DNA from 4 places in the Streptomyces sp. DG2A-72 genome. Region 3 is predicted to be linked to each of the others. Evidence: riboswitches for the same ligand, from Rfam matches in the RefSeq annotation. Region 3 holds a riboswitch; each other region holds the start of a gene.
The links. Region 3 has a riboswitch for cobalamin ahead of QQY66_RS32505 (ribonucleoside-diphosphate reductase subunit alpha). Riboswitches for the same ligand answer to the same signal wherever they lie in the genome.
Positions count from the first base shown of each region.

Region 1 (5,211 bases), 3.6 Mb from region 3:
AAGACCTTGGGGGAGTCGGACGGTGCCTTCGCCTTCACCTCCGCCACCTCGCGCTTGAAGTCGGCGATCAGCGCCACCGCCCGCTTCTCCACGCCGAACAGCTTGCCCAGGTTGGTGAGGTCCTCGTACAGCGCGTCCAGCGGCGGCATGATGCCCCGCGAGGTCTCCGTACGGCCGTTGCGGCAGGACTCGGTGAGGATGTACGAGGGGATGCCGAGCTTGGTCAGTGCGTCCGGGGTGAAGTCGCTGTCCTCGCGGAAGCCGTAGTTCCAGCCGGCGAAGACCCAGTCGGCGCGGGCGTCGAGGACGTTCTCCTTGGTGAGCTGGTCCTTCGACAGCCACTTCACCTTGTCGTAGCCGTCCTTCCACGGAACCCCGTCCAGGTCCCCCTTGTCGTCGGGCATCGCGAACCCGGCCATCCGATCCTCGAGCCCGAGCGCGAACATCAGCTCGGTGATCCCGACATCGTTGGTGACGACCCGCTCCGGGACCTTGTCGTACGTCACCTTGTGCCCGCAGTTGGTGAGGGTGACGGACGACGCGGCCTTCGAGTCCGGCGAGGGCGCGACCTCGGCACCGCAGCCCGCGCTGAGCACGGCCAGGCAGACGGCGACGGCGACAACTGGCATACGCATGCAGGGAGTTCCTTAATCCGGCGGCGGGAGAAGGTCGAAGAGCAACTGCACGGCGCCCGTCTCCGGATGCCGTACGGGATGGGCGCGTACGCCGAACACCTCGGCGAGCAGGGCGGGTCGGAGTACGTCATGTGGCACGCCGGACGCGACGATCCGACCGTCCTGAATCACGTACAGCAGATCGCAGTGTGCGGCGGCGAGGTTGAGGTCGTGCAGCGCGGCGAGCGCGGTCAGGCCGCTCGCCCGGACCAGGGACAGCACCTCCAACTGGTGTGCGATGTCGAGGTGGTTGGTGGGTTCGTCGAGGACGAGGACACGGGGCTGCTGGGCGAGGGCCCGGGCGATGAGGACGCGCTGCTTCTCACCGCCGGAGAGGGACAGGAACCCGCGGCCGGCGAGCTGGGTGACCCCGGTCAGATCCATGGCCTCGGCGCAGATGGTCCGGTCGTCGGCGGCCGTCCGTCCGTGATGCGGCAGCCGTCCCATCCCGACGACCTCGGCGACGGTGAAGTCGAACTCGGACGACGACTCCTGCGGCAGCGCGGCCAGCACCCGCGCGACGGCCCGCGGATTCATCGCGTGCACGTCGTCACCGTCGAGCCGCACGGCACCGCCGCTCGGCCGCAGGGCCCGGTACACGCACCGCAACAGGGTCGACTTTCCACTCCCGTTGGGCCCGACGAGCCCCACGAACGCCCCGCTGTCCACGCTGAGCCGCAGATCGTCGACCAGCCGGACCGCACCGGCGGCGACGGACACGTCCTCGACGTCGAGCCGCATCTCAACGACCTCCGAATGCGTAGCCGCCACGCCGCATCAGCAGCAGGAAGGCGGGCACCCCGACGACGGCGGTGATGACCCCGACCGGCAGTTCGGCCGGGGCGAGCAACAACCGCGACAGCACATCCGCCCAAACGAGCAGGACGGCCCCGGCGAGGGGAGCCACGACCAGCACGCGCCGGTGATCGGCACCGACGAGCATCCGTACGACGTGCGGCACCATCAGACCGACGAACCCGATGGCCCCGCTGACGGCGACGACGGTCCCGGTCACGGCGGCGGTGACGAGGAACAACTCCCGCCGCAGCCGGGCCGGTTGTACACCGAGCGCCGTGGCGGTCTCGTCGCCCATGGCCAGGGCGTTCAGCGACTCCGCGCGGCGGGCAAGCCATGCCCACCCGGCCGCTACGGTCACGGCGGCGATCGGCACCTTCTCCCAGGTCGCCCCGCCCAGACTCCCGAGCAGCCACATCATCGCGGACCTGGCGGCCTCGCCGCGGGCGGCGCCGAAGACCATCACCGTGGTCACGGCCTCGAAGCCGTACGCCAGAGCCGTCCCGGTCAGGATCAGCCGCAGCGGGGTGAGCCCGTGCGTTCCGGACCGGGCAACGGCGTACACGATCGCCATGGCGGCGAGCGCGGACCCGAATGCGGATATGGACAGAGCCCACATCCCGAGCCCCGCGAAGGCACCCAGCAGGATGACGGCATTGGCCCCCACAGCGGCACCGGACGAAATCCCCAGCACGAACGGATCCGCAAGGGCGTTACGCACCATGGCCTGCACGGCGACCCCGACGGCGGCGAGCCCGGCCCCGACGACGGCGGCGAGGACGACGCGGGGCAGCCGGATCTCCCAGACGATGGTGTACGCGGCGACGTCATCGGCGTTGACGGTCCCGCCACCGGTCCCCGCCCACAGGAACCGGAAGACGTCGGCCCAGCCGAGCCCGGCGGCGCCGAGGCCCACCCCGCACAGCAAGGACAGGGCGAGCAGCAGCCCCAGCCCAAGAGCCAGCGGCACGACGGGTATTCGGCGCACGATCGGCGTCCTTCGCCTCGGGCCGCCTGATGAACGAGAGCAAGGAGACGGCCCGCACGGCCGAACCGCGCGATCCCCTTCCCGCAGTCCACGGCGAGCAGTCACAGGGTCACGAACCGCGGGTGATCGGGCTCGCGCGAACCGTCCACCGGGGCCGGCCACGCTTACCGTTGCGGGTCAGCGCCGGACTCTCACCGGACTTCCCCCACGGGACGCGGGGGGAGCGTAGCAAACCGGTCATCGCTCGACCTCGGCGCCCTGCGCCCCCGGAGCGAGGTGCGTGTCCTGTTCATGTTCGACCCGTGGCGTTCGGCGATTCTCTTGGTCGCAGGAGACAACGCCGGGAACTGGAGCGCCTGGTCCGACGAGGCGATTCCGGCACCGTGAGCGGGCAGAAGAGCTGTCGGGTGGTCGCGAAGCCTTTCTCGACGGTGCTCAGCGCATGGTGGCCGAGCGCAAGGTCGGCTGACGCGGGGCGCCGGGGTCACCTCGCCACGGCGCGGATGAACTCCGTCCAGGCAGCCGAGCCGATCAGGAGGACGGGGCCGCCCTCGGGGACTTTGCTGTCACGGACGGGGACGACACCGGGGACTCCGTCGGCTACCTCGACGCAGCTGCCGCCGTTGCCGTCGCTGTACGTGCTTTTGCGCCAGCGGGCGGCGCCGGGGAAATCGTGCGCGACCTCGACGCACTCGCCGCCGTTGTCGTCGCTGTATGTGCTTTTGCGCCAGCGTGCGTTGCTCAGGTCATACTCGCGCATCGTCTGTGATCCTCCGCCACCGATTCGATCAGGGCCAGGGACGCCTCCGGCGGCAGCGCGGCGGCCCTGAGCAGATCGTATGCCCCCTGTACGCGCTTCACTAGGGCCGGATCGTCCAGCAGGTTCCCCGAATACACGGCCTCTGTATAGGCGGTTGGCGGTGCGTCCTCGAACTCCATGAGCTGCACCATCCGGCCCATGAGGGGGTACGCACCAACAGAGGTCGGGAGCACCTGGACCAGGACCTTCCGCTGCCGTACCAGCGCTGCGATGTGGTCCAACTGCTGGGCCATCTCGCCTGCGCTGCCGACCGGAATGCGCAGCACGTGTTCGTGCAGGATCGCCCAATACACGGGCCCTGTAGCGGCGGCCAGGATCTGCGCCCGCTCGATGCGCGCCGCGATCTTCTCCTCAATGTGAGAGTCGGTGGCGAAGGGGTTGCTCGCCAGCGTCACTGCCCGCGTGTACGCGGCGGTCTGCAGGAGGCCCGGCACGAGCGTCGGCGCGAACGTGCAGATCTTCGTCGCCAGACGCTCCAGCTCCGCCGCCCTCGCGAAGTAATCCGCGTACCGCTTGTCGTCAATCAGCTTCCGGCACAACCGCTCGAAAATACCGTCGGTTTGCAGCACCTCATCAATCCGCTGGGCGATATCCAACTGCGGCTTTCGAATCGCCTGCTCGAACTGGCCGATATAGGCGCCCGAGACGAAGACGCGCGCCCCCAACTCGACCTGAGTGAGCCCCCTGTCCTCCCGGTGCCTCTTCAGTTCCGTGCCGAAGAACTCCCATGCCGCCTGACGTGAACCGTTGGCCACAGTTCAACCCCCTTGTGCTGCCCCGAACTTGTAGAGCAGAGACTCCTGCCGAGTGTAGATGTGGTGCGCCACCCTTGAGATGCGAAGCGTAAAACCCGAAAAGGGAGGGGAACCACGTGAAGGCACAGCACTCGGCGCTCTGCGTCGAAGAGGCGGAGGAAGCAGTGAAGGAATTGCGGGCAGCATTGAAAAACGCAGGAATCATTCTGCCGTCCCTGCGGATCGACCCGGCAAGTCTTGCGCGGGAGGCGCCCTGTCCGCTCGTCGAATTGGGCCGCTGTTCCGTCGAGGCCGCGCAGCGACTCACGGCGGTTCTGCGGTGAGGCCGCCGGTCGGGTCGTATGTCGTGGACACCCGCAACGGGAGGCTCGGCATCGTCATGGGGCATGAGGGGCCCTATGTCCAGCTGAGACCGTACGGCGGCGGCAGGGAGTGGGACGCGGAGCCGGGCGCGGTGCGCCGGGCCACCCCGGCCGAGCGGCTCAGCGCGGCGACGGCGTACGCCAATGCCCGCAGTCGGGGTGAGGTCCCTTGAAAGCGGGTGTGACTGCGAGAATGGCCTCATGAGTCTGTTCCGCGACGACGGCATCGTCCTGCGCACCCAGAAGCTGGGCGAGGCGGACCGGATCATGCTGTGCTCGCCCGGGGGGCACTCCCCGGATCCCCGGCCGGAAACCCGCGGGGGTGCGCGATGAGTCTCTTCCGGGACGACGGCATCGTCTTGCGGACGCAAAAGCTCGGGGAAGCCGACCGCATCATCACCCTGCTCACCCGCGGTCACGGGCGGGTACGCGCCGTGGCCCGGGGGGTGCGGCGGACGAAGTCGAAGTTCGGGGCGCGGCTCGAACCCTTCTCCCATGTGGATGTGCAGTTCTTCGCGCGGGGGAGCGAGCTGGTCGGGCGCGGGCTGCCGCTTTGCACGCAGAGTGAGACCATCGCTCCGTACGGTGGCGGGATCGTGAGCGACTACGCCCGCTACACCGCCGGGACGGCCATGCTGGAGACCGCCGAGCGCTTCACCGACCACGAGGGTGAGCCGGCGGTCCAGCAGTATCTGCTGCTCGTCGGCGCCCTGCGCACGCTCGCCCGGGGCGAGCACGCCCCCCATCTCGTCCTGGACGCCTTCCTGCTCCGCTCGCTCGCCGTCAACGGGTACGCGCCCAGCTTCGGCGACTGCGC
Region 1 is NZ_JASTLC010000001.1:3,198,252-3,203,462, reverse strand. It holds gene QQY66_RS15335 (ABC transporter substrate-binding protein) at 1-635, opposite strand, end outside; gene QQY66_RS15330 (ABC transporter ATP-binding protein) at 648-1,415, opposite strand; gene QQY66_RS15325 (iron ABC transporter permease) at 1,417-2,457, opposite strand; cobalamin riboswitch at 2,557-2,706, opposite strand; partial or broken gene QQY66_RS15320 (DNA-binding protein) at 2,725-2,844, shown strand; gene QQY66_RS15315 (DUF397 domain-containing protein) at 2,942-3,217, opposite strand; gene QQY66_RS15310 (helix-turn-helix transcriptional regulator) at 3,199-4,032, opposite strand; gene QQY66_RS15305 (hypothetical protein) at 4,149-4,355, shown strand; gene QQY66_RS15300 (hypothetical protein) at 4,352-4,567, shown strand; gene QQY66_RS50385 (hypothetical protein) at 4,596-4,727, shown strand; gene recO (DNA repair protein RecO) at 4,724-5,211, shown strand, end outside.
Region 1: linked by a shared signal. The riboswitch ahead of QQY66_RS15325 (iron ABC transporter permease) and the one ahead of QQY66_RS32505 (ribonucleoside-diphosphate reductase subunit alpha) in region 3 are both predicted to bind cobalamin.

Region 2 (5,211 bases), 1.6 Mb from region 3:
ACTGTGCCGCGCGGCCGTCCCGGCGTTCGCCGACACGGCGTTCGTCCACCTGTACGCTCCCCTGCCGATAGGCGACGAGATCGGCGCCGCCCCGGAGATCCTGCGGCTGCACACCGTGGACCACGCGTCCCTTCGGGCCCCCGCCGGCCGGGGCTCCGGGTCACCCGCGCCGAGCGCGCACACCCGGCAGGCGGCCGAGGTCGTACGCCCGGCCGCCACCGGACTGCTCGCCAAGCTGCTGCAGGACGGACGGCCGGTGTTCGGCAACGACCCGGGCGTCGCCGCGGCGGCGGCCGAACTGCTCGGGAGGGTGCACATGCCCTGGTCGACACCTCCCGGGCGACGGCTGATCATCGCCCCGCTGCACGGCCGCAACCACGCGCTGGGCAGCGTCGTCCTCATCCGCGGACTCGACCGGCCCGACTTCACCGGCGACGATCTGCTGGTGGCCTCCCAGCTCGCCACCCACACCGCCCTCGGGCTGGACAAGGCGATGCTGTACGAGCGCGAGGCATCCGTCGCGGACACGTTGCAGCGCACGATGCTCCCGCCCTCGCTGCCGGAGCCGCCCGGTGTCCGGCTGGCCAGCCGCTATCTGCCGGCCTCGCGGACCGCGCAGGTCGGCGGGGACTGGTACGACGCGATCCCCGCTGCCCGGCAACCGCGTGGCCCTGGTGATCGGCGATGTGATGGGCCACTCCATGACCTCGGCCGCGATCATGGGCCAGCTGCGGACCAGCGTCCAGGCCCTGGCCGGGCTCGACCTGCCCCCGGACGAGGTGCTGCACCACCTCGACGAGCAGGCGGGACGGCTGGGCAGCGAACACACCGCGACCTGCCTGTACGCCTTGTACAACCCCGTACTGCACCGGCTGATCGTGTCCAGCGCCGGCCATCTGCCGCCGGTGCTGCTGCGTCCCGACGGCAGCGTGGAGGTGCTGGACGTCCCGCCCGGAGCGCCGATCGGTGTCGGCAGCGGCGGATTCGAGTCCGTCGAGACCCACGCGCCGACCGGGGCGACGCTGCTGCTGTACACCGACGGCCTGGTCGAGTCCCGCGACTCGGACGTGCTGACCGGGGTGGAGCGGCTGTGCGCCCGGCTGCGCGCGACCGGCCCGGGATCCGCGCCGCCGACGCTGGAAGACCTGTGCGACCAGGCGCTCGGCCCTCTGGACGCCGGTGACCGGGACGACGACATCGCGCTGCTCGCGGCCCGGTTCGAGGGCATCCTGCCGGAGACCGTCGCCTACTGGTACATGGCTCCGCGCCCGCAGACCGCGCGGCAGGCCCGTCGGCTGACCCGCAGGACGCTGCACGGCTGGGGCCTCGACGACCTGCTGGAGTCCACCGAGCTGATGGTCAGCGAGGTGGTGGCCAACGCCGTGCGCTTCGCCTCCCGGCCGATCACCCTGCGGCTCCTCTGCACGGACGTGCTGCGCTGCGAGGTGGGCGACGACTCGCCCGTGGTGCCGAGGATGCGGCACGCCCGGCTGAGCGACGAGGGCGGGCGCGGGCTGTTCCTGGTCGACCAGCTGGCAGAGCGCTGGGGGGCAACTCGGGTGAGCACGGGCAAGGTTGTGTGGTTCGAGCAGCCGCTGCCTCCCGCGGGTTAAGCTGGCCGACGCAGCTGGTTCGCCCCGCCTGCCAGGCGGGATGCGTCGCAAGAGGGAACCCGGTGAAAATCCGGGACTGCCCCGCAGCGGTGAACGGGAACGACCGCCGTCATACGCACTGGGTCCATGAATCGGGCCTGGGAAGCGACGGCCAGTAGATGTCTCGTACGACGACGAGACGTGCCCGTGAGTCCGAAGACCTGCCAACTGCCCGTGTGCGAACCACTCGTGCGCGGACATCCCGGTGACCTCGAGGGCGGGTCGGCGTACCACCGAGCGGACGGCCAGTGGCCGTTGCCGTCCGGTTGGTCACCCTTCGCGTTCTCGTCCCGTCTCCGGGATCTCAGGGATTCATCTCGCGAAGGAGATCTCCGTGACAAGCAAGCCCGCAGCCGCGGCAGCACGGGCCACCGTGTACGGCTACCCCCGCCAGGGACAGCACCGGGAACTGAAGAAGGCGATCGAGGGCTACTGGAAGGGCCGCGTCACCGCCGACGCCCTCCGCGCCACCGCCGCCGAACTGCGCCGCGGCAACTGGCGGCAACTGTCCGGCGCCGGCATCCACGAGGTACCGACCGGTGACTTCTCGTACTACGACCACGTCCTCGACACCACCGTCATGGTCGGCGCGATCCCCGAGCGGCACCGGGCCGCCGTCGAAGCGGACGCCCTGGACGGCTACTTCGCCATGGCGCGCGGCACCCAGGACGTGGCGCCGCTGGAGATGACGAAGTGGTTCGACACCAACTACCACTATCTGGTGCCGGAGTTGGGCCCGGACATGGTGTTCACGGCGGACTCCGCCAAGCAGGTCGCCGAGTTGAAGGAAGCCCTCACCCTGGGCCTGACAGCGCGACCGGTCCTGGTCGGCCCCGTCACCTACCTCCTGCTCGCCAAGCCCGCCCCCGGCGTGGCCGCCGGCTTCGACCCGATCACCCTCCTCGACCGGCTGCTGCCGGTGTACGCCGAGGTCCTCGCCGACCTGCGCGCCGCCGGCGCCGAGTGGGTGCAGCTGGACGAGCCCGCCCTCGTCCAGGATCGCACCCCGGCCGAACTGAACGCCGCCGAGCGGGCGTACCGAGGGCTGGGCGCCCTCACCGACCGGCCGAGGCTGCTGGTCGCCTCGTACTTCGACCGGCTCGGCGATGCGCTGCCGGTACTGGCCAAGGCCCCGGTCGACGGACTCGCGCTGGACTTCACCGAGGCCGCCGCCGCCAACCTGGACGCCCTCGCCGCGGTCGGCGGGCTGCCCGGCAAGCGGCTGGTCGCGGGTGTCGTCAACGGCCGCAACATCTGGGCCAACGACCTGTCGGCGTCGCTCACCACGCTCGGCACCCTGCTGGGTCTGGCCGACCGGGTCGACGTCGCGGCCTCCTGCTCCCTGCTGCACGTCCCCCTCGACACGGCGGCCGAGCGGGACATCGAGCCGCAGATCCTGCGCTGGCTCGCCTTCGCCCGGCAGAAGACCGCCGAGATCGTCACCCTCGCCAAGGGCCTCGCCCACGGCACCGACGCGATCACCGCCGAACTCGCCGCCAACCGCGCCGACCTGGCCTCCCGCACCAACTCCCCCATCAGCCGCGACCCGGCCGTACGGAACCGCGCCCCGGCCGTCACCGCGGCCGACGCCCGCCGCTGCCAGCCGTACGCCGAGCGGGCCGCCGCCCAGCGGGCCCACCTCGGCCTGCCGCCGCTGCCGACCACCACCATCGGCTCGTTCCCGCAGACCGGCGAACTGCGCGCGGCGCGCGCGCACTTGAAGGCGGGCCGGATCGACACGGCCGACTACGAGGAGCGGATCAGGACGGAGATCCAGGAGGTGATCTCCTTCCAGGAGAAGACCGGGCTTGACGTTCTGGTGCACGGCGAGCCCGAACGGGGCGACATGGTCCAGTACTTCGCCGAACAGCTCACCGGCTGCCTCGCCACCCAGCACGGCTGGGTCCAGTCCTACGGCACCCGCTACGTCCGCCCGCCGATCCTGGCCGGCGACATCTCCCGCCCCGAGCCGATGACGGTGCGCTGGACGACGTACGCCCAGTCCCTCACCTCGCGCCCCGTCAAGGGCATGCTCACCGGTCCGGTCACCATGCTCGCCTGGTCCTTCGTCCGCGACGACCAGCCGATCGACGAGACAGCCCGGCAGGTCGCCCTGGCTCTCCGCGACGAGGTGAACGACCTTGAGGCGGCGGGCACTTCGGTGATCCAGGTCGACGAACCGGCCCTGCGCGAGACGCTGCCGATGCGCGCCGCCGACCACCCCGCCTACCTGGCCTGGGCCACGGAGGCGTTCCGTCTGACGACGAGCGGCGTGCGCCCGGACACGCAGATCCACACCCACATGTGCTACGCCGAGTTCGGCGACATCGTCCAGGCCATCGACGACCTCGACGCGGACGTCATCAGCCTGGAGGCGGCCCGCTCCCATATGCAGGTCGCCCGCGAACTCGCCGGCCACGGCTATCCGCGCGAGGCCGGACCCGGCGTGTACGACATCCACTCCCCGCGCGTGCCGAGCGCCGAGGAAGCGGCCGAACTCCTGCGCACCGCCCTGAAGGCGATCCCCGCCGACCGGCTGTGGGTCAATCCCGACTGCGGCCTGAAGACCCGAGCCTGGCCGGAGACCCGTTCCTCACTGGAGAACCTGGTCACCGCGGCCCGCACGGTCCGCGCCGAACTGCCCACGCCCTGACCACCTGCCTCCCACCGGCCGGGGCCGCCCCGCGCGCCCCGGCCGGGTCCGGCGAACCGGCCGTAGTAATGGAATCCATTTTCATGTAGCGTGACGGTGCTCGCCCACCCAGGAGATCCGCCATGCCTTCCCTTGCGCCGTCCGACCGTCTGCCCGTCACCGTGCTGTCCGGGTTCCTGGGAGCGGGCAAGACCACGCTGCTCAACCATGTCCTCGGCAACCGTGAGGGCCTGCGGGTCGCGGTCATCGTCAACGACATGAGCGAGATCAACATCGACGCCGCGCTGGTCCGCGGCGGCGAGGCCGCTCTGTCGCGGACCGAGGAACGCCTGGTCGAGATGACCAACGGGTGCATCTGCTGCACTCTGCGCGACGATCTGCTGGAGGAGGTCGACCGGCTGGCCCGCGAGGGCCGCTTCGACTACCTCCTCATCGAGTCGTCCGGCATCTCGGAGCCGATGCCGGTCGCGGCCACCTTCGCCTTCGCCCGCGACGACGGCGCCACCCTCGGCGACCTGGCCCGACTGGACACCATGGTCACGGTCGTGGACGCCGCGAACTTCCTGCCCGAACTGGCGGGCGGCGACGAGCTGGTGGAGCGGGGGCTCGACCAGTACGAGGACGACGAGCGCACCGTCAGCGATCTGCTGATGGACCAGATCGAGTTCGCGGACGTGATCGTCGTCAACAAGCTCGACCTCGTCGACACCGCGACCGCCGACCGGCTGCGCGCGACGCTCGCCCGCCTCAACCCCGCCGCCCGGATCGTCCGCGCCGAGCACGGCCGGGTCGACGTCCGCGAGGTGCTGGGCACCGGTCTGTTCGACCTGGAGCGCGCACAGCAGGCGCCGGGCTGGGTCCGGGAGCTGAACGGCGACCATGTCCCGGAGACCGAGGAGTACGGCA
Region 2 is NZ_JASTLC010000001.1:8,428,276-8,433,486, reverse strand. It holds partial or broken gene QQY66_RS40035 (SpoIIE family protein phosphatase) at 1-1,613, shown strand, start outside; cobalamin riboswitch at 1,612-1,836, shown strand; gene metE (5-methyltetrahydropteroyltriglutamate--homocysteine S-methyltransferase) at 1,987-4,305, shown strand; gene QQY66_RS40025 (GTP-binding protein) at 4,428-5,211, shown strand, end outside.
Region 2: linked by a shared signal. The riboswitch ahead of metE (5-methyltetrahydropteroyltriglutamate--homocysteine S-methyltransferase) and the one ahead of QQY66_RS32505 (ribonucleoside-diphosphate reductase subunit alpha) in region 3 are both predicted to bind cobalamin.

Region 3 (5,211 bases):
AACATCTACCGGCCGTTCAAGAACGTCAGCTGGAAGCCCGGCCTGTTCATCACCAGCGGCATCGTGTGCGGGCTGTGGGGCTACTTCCTGTGGGTCGGCGTCCATGAGCCCCTCGGAGGAATCAACCAGCTCTTCCCGATCTTCGGCATCTCCAACCAGTTGCTGGCCGCCGTCGCGCTGGCCGTCTGCACGACCCTGCTGGTGAAGTCGGGGCGTCTCAAGTGGGCCTGGATCACCGGGGTTCCGCTCGCCTGGGACGCGACGGTCACCCTGACCGCCAGCTGGCAGAAGGTCTTCTCGTCCGATCCGAAGGTCGGCTTCTTCAAGCAGCGCCAGGTGTTCCAGGACGCCATCGACCGGGGCGAGGTGCTGGCGCCCGCCAAGTCCATGGACGACATGCGCACCGTGGTCATCAACTCCACGGTGGACGGCGTCCTCACCGCGATCCTGGCGATCCTGATCGTCGTCGTGATCGTCGACGCGACCCGCGTCTGCGTCCGGCACATCCGCCGCCCGGCCCTGTCCACGCTGAGCGAGGCACCGTACGTCGAGTCGAAGCTCGTCGCCCCGGCCGGGCTGATCCCGACCCGGGAGGAGAAGGAGGAGGAGCGCGATGCGGTCGGCAGTGGCACGAGCTCTTAGGGGCGTGCGCTGGTACGTGCGGGAGCTGACCGACGAGTCGGCGTACGACCGGTATGTCGCGCACGTACGAAAGGACCACCCTCGGGCCGAGGTGCCGTCCCGGCGTGACTTCGAGCGGATGCGCACGGACCGGCAGGAGAAGGATCCACGGCAGGGATTCCGCTGCTGCTGAGAATGCCTGGTGGGGACGTCTGGTGAGGATTGCGCCCGGAATGCGGACGGGGACTTCCGCTTTCGCGACACCGTGACCTACATTGCCTGCGCGTTACACAGGTGATCAGTGAGGGGACGGAGCCGCCGGATGTCACAAACATCGGAAGTGAACAGAGGGACGGTGACACCCGCCAGGGTCGTCATCGCTCTCTGCCTATTCGCGCCCTTCGTGGCGATGCTGTGGGTGGGTTCGTACGCGAAGGAGGACCCGGCCTTCATCGGCATCCCGTTCTTCTACTGGTACCAGATGGCCTGGGTGGTCCTCTCCACCGTGCTGACGATGGTCGCGTACAAGCTGTGGCAGCGTGACCAGCAGGCACGCAAGGGGGGTGCCGGAAAGTGAAGGACGGCGTGAACGGCGTCGCACTCGCCGTCTTCATCCTCTTCTTCGTGGCCGTCACGGTCATGGGCTTCTTGGCCTCGCGCTGGCGCAGGGCCGAGAACGAGCAGACCCTGGACGAATGGGGCCTGGGCGGGCGCTCGTTCGGCACCTGGATCACCTGGTTCCTGCTCGGCGGCGACCTGTACACGGCGTACACCTTCGTCGCCGTACCGGCGGCGATCTACGCGGCGGGCGCGGCCGGCTTCTTCGCGGTGCCCTACACGATCCTCATCTACCCGATGATGTTCGTCTTCCTGCCGCGGCTGTGGTCGGTCTCGCACAAGCACGGCTACGTCACCACGTCGGACTTCGTCCGGGGCCGCTTCGACTCCAAGGGGCTGTCGCTGGCGGTCGCCGTCACCGGCATCCTCGCCACGATGCCGTACATCGCGCTCCAACTGGTCGGCATCCAGGCCGTGCTGGACGTGATGGGCGTCGGCGGCGGCGAGGACACCAACTGGTTCATCAAGGACCTGCCGCTGCTGATCGCCTTCGGCGTGCTGGCCGCGTACACGTACTCCTCGGGTCTGCGGGCCCCGGCGCTGATCGCGTTCGTGAAGGACACGCTGATCTACATCGTCATCGCGGTCGCGATCATCTACATCCCGATCAAGCTGGGCGGGTTCGACGACATCTTCGCCAAGGCGAGCGCCGCGTTCAGCCAGACCAACCCGGCGACGGGCGCGCCACGCGGCGCGATGGTCCCGGGTGACGCCGGCCAGTGGACATACGCGACCCTGGCCCTCGGCTCGGCGCTCGCGCTGTTCATGTACCCGCACTCGGTGACGGCCGTGCTCTCCAGCCGCAGCCGTGACGTCATCCGCCGCAACTCCACGATCCTGCCGCTGTACTCGCTGATGCTGGGCCTGCTCGGTCTGCTGGGCTTCATGGCGATCGCCGCCGGAATCAAGGTGGACAACGGCCAGTTGGCGATCCCGCAGCTGTTCGAGACGATGTTCCCCGACTGGTTCGCGGGCGTGGCCTTCGCGGCGATCGGCATCGGCGCGCTGGTGCCGGCGGCGATCATGTCCATCGCGGCGGCCAACCTCTTCACCCGCAACATCTACAAGGACTTCATCAAGCCGGACGCCACGCCGGCGCAGGAGACCAAGGTCTCCAAGCTGGTGTCCCTGCTCGTGAAGGTGGGCGCGCTGGTCTTCGTCCTGACCATGGACAAGACGGTCGCGATCAACTTCCAGCTCCTCGGCGGCATCTGGATCCTCCAGACCTTCCCGGCCCTCGTCGGCGGCCTCTTCACTCGCTGGTTCCACCGCTGGGCCCTGCTCGCCGGCTGGGCGGTCGGCATGATCTACGGCACAGTCGCCGCGTACGGCGTCGCCTCCCCGACCCAGAAGCACTTCGGCGGCTCCTCCAAGGAGATCCCCGGCATCGGCGAGATCGGCTACATCGGCCTGACGGCGTTCATCCTGAACCTGGTGGTGACGGTCGTCCTCACCTTCGTACTGAAGGCGATGAAGGCCCCCGAGGGCGTGGACGAGACAAGCCCGGAGGACTACACGGGCGAGGCGGCGAGAGACCCGGAAGTCAAGACGGAGCTGCCCCCGGCGACTGCCGGCGCGGCTCACTGACCTGTACGTCAGGGCACGGGCCGTCGGGGAAATCCGGCGGCCCGTTGTCGTACCTGTCCGGCACACTCACCTGCATGGACATAGTGATCCGGCCCGTAGAACCCACCGAATACGACACCCTCGGCGAGATCACCGCCCAGGCCTACCTCCAGGACGACCTCCTGACGTTCGGCGAGAGCGACTGGTACCTCGGTGAGCTGAAGGACGTGGCCAAGCGGGCGGCAGCGGCCGACGTCCTCGTGGCCACACAGGGCGACCAACTCCTCGGCGGCGTCACCTTCGTCCCCTCCCCCGGCCCCATGGCCGACCTCGCCCGCCCGGGAGAGGCGGAGATCCGCATGCTCGCCGTAGCCCGGGCGGCCCGCGGCAGAGGCGCCGGAGAAGCCCTCGTACGAGCCTGCGTCGACCGGGCGAGAACCGCGGAGCGCACCGCCGTCGTCCTGTCGACCCAGCGCACCATGCACGCCGCCCACCGCATCTACGAGCGCCTCGGCTTCACCCGTGCCCCCGAGCGCGACTGGAACCCGATCCCGGGCGCCGAGTTCACTCTCCTCACTTATGAATTGACGCTCTGAAGTCACCGCGACACAACATCTAGGGGTGTCACCGGAACCCGGCACAAGATGTATGCTCATGCTCGCTGTCGCCGCAGGGGAATCCGGTGCGAATCCGGAACTGTCCCGCAACGGTGTACTTGTGCGTGTCTGTTCCCAGAAGCGGCGTGCACAGGATTCAGTCCGAGGACCTGTCGACAGCGCGCCCGGCCACCCGGCCGGTGCGCCCGATGTCCGGGCCTCGTGGAATGGGCCGGTGGGCGCGACGCCGTGTGCGCTCGTGTGCTGCCCCCTGCCCTCCGCAAGGCCCCGTGCCGAGCGAGGGAGAGCCCCACGTGACCATCGCGCCAGCCGAACCGGCCTCAGCGATCCAGGAGACCGACGGTCCAGGAACCGCACTGCTGCGGACCCTGACCGAGCTGACCGCCGACCTCCCCGACGCCGACCCCGGCCGGGTCGCCGCCGCCGCGCTGCGCGGCAAGTCGGCCCGGGCGGACGAGTCGGAGTTGCGCGAGCTGGCCACCGAGGCCGCGGCCGGCCTCATCTCGGAGGACCCCGCGTACTCCCGGTTGGCCGCCCGTCTCCTGACGATCAGCATCGCCGCCGAAGCAGCCTCGCAGGGCGTCACGTCGTTCTCCGAGTCGGTCGCCGTCGGCCACCGCGAGGGCCTCATCGCCGACCGCACCGCCGAGTTCGTACGGCTGCACACGGACCGCCTGGACCACCTGATCGACCGTGCGGCCAACGACCGCTTCGGCTACTTCGGCCTGCGCACCCTGCACAGCCGCTACCTCCTCCGGCATCCCCTCACCCGCAAGGTGATCGAGACGCCCCAGCACTTCATGCTGCGCGTCGCCGCCGGTCTCGCCGAGGACGACACCGCGAGGTCCGTCGACGAAGTCGCCGCTCTCTACGGGCTGATGAGCCGCCTCGACTACCTCCCCTCCTCCCCCACCCTCTTCAACTCCGGCACCCGGCACCCCCAGATGTCGTCCTGCTACCTCCTCGACTCCCCCAAGGACGAGCTGGACTCCATCTACGACCGCTACCACCAGGTGGCCCGCCTCTCGAAGCACGCGGGCGGCATCGGCATCGCCTACTCCCGCATCCGCTCCCGCGGTTCACTGATCCGCGGCACGAACGGGCACTCCAACGGCATCGTCCCGTTCCTGAAGACCCTGGACGCCTCGGTCGCCGCCGTGAACCAGGGCGGCCGGCGCAAGGGCGCGGCGGCGGTGTACCTGGAGACCTGGCACTCCGACATCGAGGAGTTCCTGGAGCTGCGCGACAACACCGGTGAGGACGCCCGCCGTACGCACAATCTGAACCTCGCGCACTGGGTCCCGGACGAGTTCATGCGCCGGGTGAACGCGGACGGGGTGTGGTCCCTCTTCTCCCCCGCCGATGTGCCCGAACTGGTCGACCTGTGGGGCGAGGAGTTCGACGCCGCCTATCGGAAGGCGGAGGCCGCGGGGCTCGCGCGCAAGACCATCCCCGCCCGTGACCTGTACGGCCGCATGATGCGTACCCTCGCGCAGACCGGCAACGGCTGGATGACCTTCAAGGACGCCGCCAACCGCACCGCCAACCAGACCGCCGAGCCGGGCCATGTCGTCCACTCCTCCAACCTCTGCACGGAGATCCTGGAGGTCACGGACGACGGCGAGACGGCGGTGTGCAACCTGGGGTCGGTCAACCTCGGCGCGTTCGTGAACGACGGGGACATCGACTGGGAGCGGCTGGACGAGGCGGTCCGCACCGCCGTCACCTTCCTGGACCGCGTCGTCGACATCAACTTCTACCCGACCGAGCAGGCGGGCCGCTCCAACGC
Region 3 is NZ_JASTLC010000001.1:6,827,843-6,833,053, reverse strand. It holds gene QQY66_RS32530 (carbon starvation CstA family protein) at 1-642, shown strand, start outside; gene QQY66_RS32525 (YbdD/YjiX family protein) at 614-814, shown strand; gene QQY66_RS32520 (DUF3311 domain-containing protein) at 944-1,198, shown strand; gene mctP (monocarboxylate uptake permease MctP) at 1,195-2,826, shown strand; gene QQY66_RS32510 (GNAT family N-acetyltransferase) at 2,901-3,401, shown strand; cobalamin riboswitch at 3,444-3,617, shown strand; gene QQY66_RS32505 (ribonucleoside-diphosphate reductase subunit alpha) at 3,716-5,211, shown strand, end outside.

Region 4 (5,211 bases), 4.7 Mb from region 3:
ACCCAAGGTCGCGGTGGCGATGTCCGCCGTCCTCAACCTCGTCGGCGCCTTCCTCTCGGTGGAGGTCGCCAACACCATCTCCAAGGGTCTCGTCGACGAGACCGGCATACGTCCCGAGGTCATCTTCGCCGCCCTGGTCGGCGCGATTCTCTGGAACCTGCTGACCTGGCTGGTCGGTCTCCCGTCCAGTTCCTCGCACGCGCTCATGGGCGGTCTGATCGGCGCCACCATCGCCTCGGCCGGCGTCGGCGCGGTCCACGGCGACGTGCTCGTCACCAAGGTGCTGATCCCGGCGATCGCCGCCCCGCTCGTCGCGGGCATCGCCGCACTGCTCGCCACCCGCCTGTCGTATTCCCTGGGCTCCCTCGGCAAGGACGCCGACGGCAAGGCCGCCGCGAAGGGCTACCGCGCCGGGCAGATCGCCTCCGCCGGTCTGGTCTCGCTGGCCCACGGCACCAATGACGCGCAGAAGACGATGGGCATCATCACCCTCGCCCTGGTCACCGGCGGCGCGATCGCCCCCGGCTCGAACCCTCCCACCTGGGTGATCCTCTCCGCGGGCGTGGCCATCGCACTCGGCACCTACCTCGGCGGCTGGCGCATCATCCGCACCATGGGCAAGGGCCTGACCGACCTCCAGCCGCAGCAGGGCTTCGCCGCCCAGACCAGCGCGGCCACGGTCATCCTGGCCTCCTCCCACCTCGGCTTCTCCCTCTCCACCACGCACTCCGTCTCCGGCGCGGTGATGGGCGCGGGCCTCGGCCGCAAGGGTGGCGTCGTCCGCTGGTCCACGGCCACCCGGATGTTCGTCGCCTGGGGCCTGACGCTGCCGGCGGCGGCGCTGGTCGGCGCGATCGCGGAGTACGTGACGGGCTTCGGCAGCTGGGGCACCGCCCTGGTCGCCGTCTTCCTGATCGCCTCCAGCGCCGCGATCTGGCAGCGCTCCCGCCGCGAGGTCGTCGACCACACGAACGTCAACGACACGACGGAGGAACCGGCCGGCGTCGTGACGACGGCGATCGCCGCGGTGACCCCGCCGCCCGCGGGCACCGCGACCGACGAGCTGACGGCCACGATCCCCGCCCCGGCCTCCGAACCGGCGCCTTCGCAGGCCAAGGTCTGACCCCCACCCGGTTTCCCCAGAAAGCGAAAGCAGCAACATGAAGATCGACTGGGCGGCCCTCGGCTCCGTCTTCGGCGTCAGCCTCGTGGTCACCGTGGCCCTCGTGTCCCTGTTCACCCTCGGCGTCGCAGGCCTCTCCCGCCGCGAACGCGCCGTGTCCCAGGGCGACTCCGCCGCGCTCGCGGTCACCGGCGCGTACACCTGCTTCGCGGCCTGCGCGGCGGCGGTGGGCTACGGGATCTATCTGATCGTCGCGTGACACGCGGAGCGTGAAAGCACCCGGGGTGCGGGACGGACCACCGTCCCGCGCCCCACGCGTGTGTGGGCCTCAGCACACTCTCCCGCCGCAGGTCAACGGCAAGTTGACGGCCCTTCCAACCCCATGGTGGACTGCCGGGGCCATGTACGGCGGCAGAAGAGGAAGCCGGTGTGAGTCCGGCGCGGTCCCGCCACTGTCACCGGGGTAGAAAGCCCCGGGAGCCAGGAACTCTCGCCGCCGGTCTCGTCGAACCAGGGCGTGGACACCCTGAGTGAGGACATATCGCGATGCTCGGCTGCCGTTCGAGGTGCAGTACCAGGTCTCTGTCTGACCCCGCGGTCGGCTGAGCTCCATGCGTGCCGATCGCGTCTTCGCGTACGGCGCCGCCGCCGGACTCCTCGGCGACCTGCTGCTCGGCGATCCGCGCCGGGGGCATCCGGTCGCCGCGTTCGGGCGGGCCGCCGGGGCCGTGGAAAAGGTGTTGTGGCGCGACCATCGCGGGTGGGGCGCGCTGCACACCGCCGTCTGCGCCGGTGGCGCCGTGGCCGTCGGGGCGCTCGCCGCCCGTGTCGTACGTACGTCTCCCGCCGCCTCCGTCGCCCTGACCGGCACGGCCACCTGGGCGGTCGTCGGGGGGACTTCGCTCGCCCGGGAGGCCCGGGGCATCGGGCGTGCCCTGGATGCGGGGGACGTCGAGGGGGCGCGGGCACGGCTGCCGCATCTGTGCGGGCGGGATCCGCAGGCGCTCGATGCGGACGGGATCGCTCGGGCCGTTGTGGAGTCCGTCGCCGAGAACACCTCCGATGCCGTCGTGGGGGCGCTGGTGTGGGGCGCTGTGGGGGGCGTTCCCGGGCTCGTCGGGTTCCGGGCCGTGAACACGCTCGACGCCATGGTGGGGCACAGATCGCCCAAGTACCGGCGGTACGGCTGGGCTTCGGCGCGGCTCGACGACGTGGCGGGGTGGCCGGGATCGCGGCTGACCGCCGTACTCGCCGCCGTCGCCGGCGGTGACCCCCGCGGGGCCGTACGAGCCTGGCGCGCCGATGCCGCCAAGCACCCGAGCCCCAACGCCGGGCCCGTGGAGGCCTCGTTCGCGGGGGCGCTGGGCGTGCGGCTGGGCGGGACGCTGTCGTACGGCGGACGGGTCGAGCACCGGCCCGTGCTGAACGGGGCCGGGCGGACCGTCGGTACGCAGGACATCGAAGCGGCCGTACGACTGTCCAGGCGCGTCGGCTGGCTCGCGCTCGGCGTCTGTGTCGCCGCGCGCCGCATCGTGAAGGGGCGTACCTCATGACAGGCGGTGGTCTCCTCGTCGCCGGCACCACCTCCGACGCCGGCAAGAGCGTCGTCACCGCCGGGATCTGCCGGTGGCTGGTGCGGCAGGGCGTCAAGGTCGCGCCGTTCAAGGCGCAGAACATGTCCCTCAATTCGTTCGTGACCCGGGAAGGCGCGGAGATCGGGCGGGCGCAGGCCATGCAGGCGCAGGCCTGTCGCGTCGAGCCGACCGCGCTGATGAATCCCGTGCTGCTCAAGCCGGGTGGCGAGCAGAGCAGTCAGGTCGTGCTCATGGGGAAGCCCGTGGGGGAGCTGAGTGCTCGGGGGTATCACGGGGGGCGGCAGGAGCGGCTGCTCGGGACCGTGCTCGACTGTCTTGCCGAGTTGCGGGGCACGTATGACGCGGTGATCTGCGAGGGGGCCGGCTCTCCGGCCGAGATCAATCTGCGGCGGACCGACATCGTCAACATGGGCATCGCCCGCAATGCCGGGCTGCCGGTGCTCGTCGTCGGCGACATCGACCGCGGCGGCGTCTTCGCCTCCTTCTTCGGCACGGTGGCGCTGCTGTCCCCCGAGGACCAGGCACTCGTCGCCGGGTTTCTCGTCAACAAGTTCCGCGGCGACGTCTCGCTGCTCGAACCCGGGCTCGACATGCTGCACGACCTCACGGGGCGGCGGACGTACGGCGTCCTGCCCTTCCGGCACGGGCTCGGCATCGACGAGGAGGACGGGCTGCGGGTGTCCCTGCGGGGGACGGTCCGGGAATCGCAGGTCTCCTCCCCCGTCGGCGAGGACGTGCTGCGGGTCGCCGTCTGCGCCGTCCCGCTCATGTCCAACTTCACCGACGTCGACGCCCTCGCCGCCGAACCCGGCGTCGTGGTGCGGTTCGTGGACCGTCCGGAGGAGCTGGCGGACGCGGATCTGGTGGTGATCCCGGGTACTCGGGGAACCGTCCGCGCGCTGGAGTGGCTGCGGGAGCGCGGCCTCGCGGATGCCCTCGTCCGGAGGGCCGCCGAACAGCGGCCCGTCCTCGGTATCTGCGGTGGGTTCCAAGTCCTCGGCGAGCACATCGAGGACGAGGTCGAGAGCCGGCGCGGGCAGGTCGAGGGCCTCGGGGTGCTGCCCGTCCGGGTGCGGTTCGCCCGGGAGAAGACCCTCACCCGGCCTGTCGGCGCGGCTCTCGGCGAGCGCGTCGAGGGGTACGAGATCCATCACGGGGTCGCCGAAGTCTACGGCGGGGAACCCTTCTTGGACGGCTGCCGGGTCGGCCAGACCTGGGGTACGCACTGGCACGGCTCGCTGGAGTCGGACGGTTTCCGGCGGGCCTTCCTGCGTGAGGTGGCCGGCGCCGCGGGCCGCCGCTTCGTGCCGGCCCCCGACACGTCGTTCGCCGCGCTGCGCGAGGAGCAACTCGACCGGCTCGGCGATCTGATCGAACAGCACGCGGACACGGACGCGCTCTGGGGGCTCATCGAGTCCGGCGCGCCGCAAGGACTGCCTTTCATTCCACCGGGAGCGCCCGCATGAGCACAGTGTTGTTGTTGTCGACCGCCGACACGGATCTGTTGGCGGCCCGGGCCGCTTCCGGTGCCGACTACCGGATCGGCAACCCGACCCGTGTGGACGTCGACCAGGAACTCCCCGGCCTCATCGGGGCCGCGGACATCGCCGTCGTACGGCTGCTGGGGGGCAAACGGGCCTGGGAGGACGGGCTCGCCGCGCTCAAGGCGTCCGGCATTCCCACCGTGCTGCTCGGTGGAGAGGCCGTGCCCGACGCGGAGTTGATGGCCGAGTCCTCCGTGCCCGCGGGTGTGGTGGCGGAGGCTCTGCGGTACCTCGTCGAGGGCGGGCCCGCCAACCTCACCGAGCTGGCGCGGTTCCTGTCCGACACCGTGCTGCTGACGGGTGAGGGGTTCGTCGAGCCGCAGAAGATGCCCGAGTACGGCGTCCATGGCGAGCGTTCTCTTGTCGCGGGCCGGCCCACCGTCGGTGTGCTCTTCTACCGGGCCCATGAGCTCAGCGGCAACACCTCCTTCGTCGACACGCTCTGCGACGCGATCGAGGCGCGAGGCGCCAACGCCCTTCCCGTGTACTGCGGTTCACTGCGCGGGGCCGACGCCGGGCTGTACGAGATCCTCGCGAAGGCCGACGCCCTGGTCGCCACCGTCCTCGCCGCCGGCGGCACGCACGCCTCGCAGGCCTCGGCAGGCGGTGACGAGGAGGCCTGGGACATCGGGGCGCTCGCCGACCTCGATGTGCCGGTGCTGCAAGGACTTTGCCTTACGTCGTCGAGGGCCGTGTGGGACGAGTCCGACGCCGCCCTCTCCCCCATGGACGCGGCGATGCAGGTCGCGATCCCGGAGTTCGACGGGCGGCTCATCACGGTCCCCTTCTCCTTCAAGGAGCAGGGCCCGGACGACGTCCCCGTGTACGTCGCCGACCCCGAGCGAGCCGCGCGGGTCGCCGGGATCGCCGTACGACACGCGCGCCTCAAGCACAAAGCCAACTCCGACAAGAAGCTCGCGCTCGTCTTCACCGCGTACCCGACGAAGCA
Region 4 is NZ_JASTLC010000001.1:2,146,810-2,152,020, forward strand. It holds gene QQY66_RS10290 (inorganic phosphate transporter) at 1-1,123, shown strand, start outside; gene QQY66_RS10295 (hypothetical protein) at 1,161-1,382, shown strand; cobalamin riboswitch at 1,501-1,633, shown strand; gene QQY66_RS10300 (cobalamin biosynthesis protein) at 1,735-2,676, shown strand; gene QQY66_RS10305 (cobyric acid synthase) at 2,673-4,184, shown strand; gene cobN (cobaltochelatase subunit CobN) at 4,181-5,211, shown strand, end outside.
Region 4: linked by a shared signal. The riboswitch ahead of QQY66_RS10300 (cobalamin biosynthesis protein) and the one ahead of QQY66_RS32505 (ribonucleoside-diphosphate reductase subunit alpha) in region 3 are both predicted to bind cobalamin.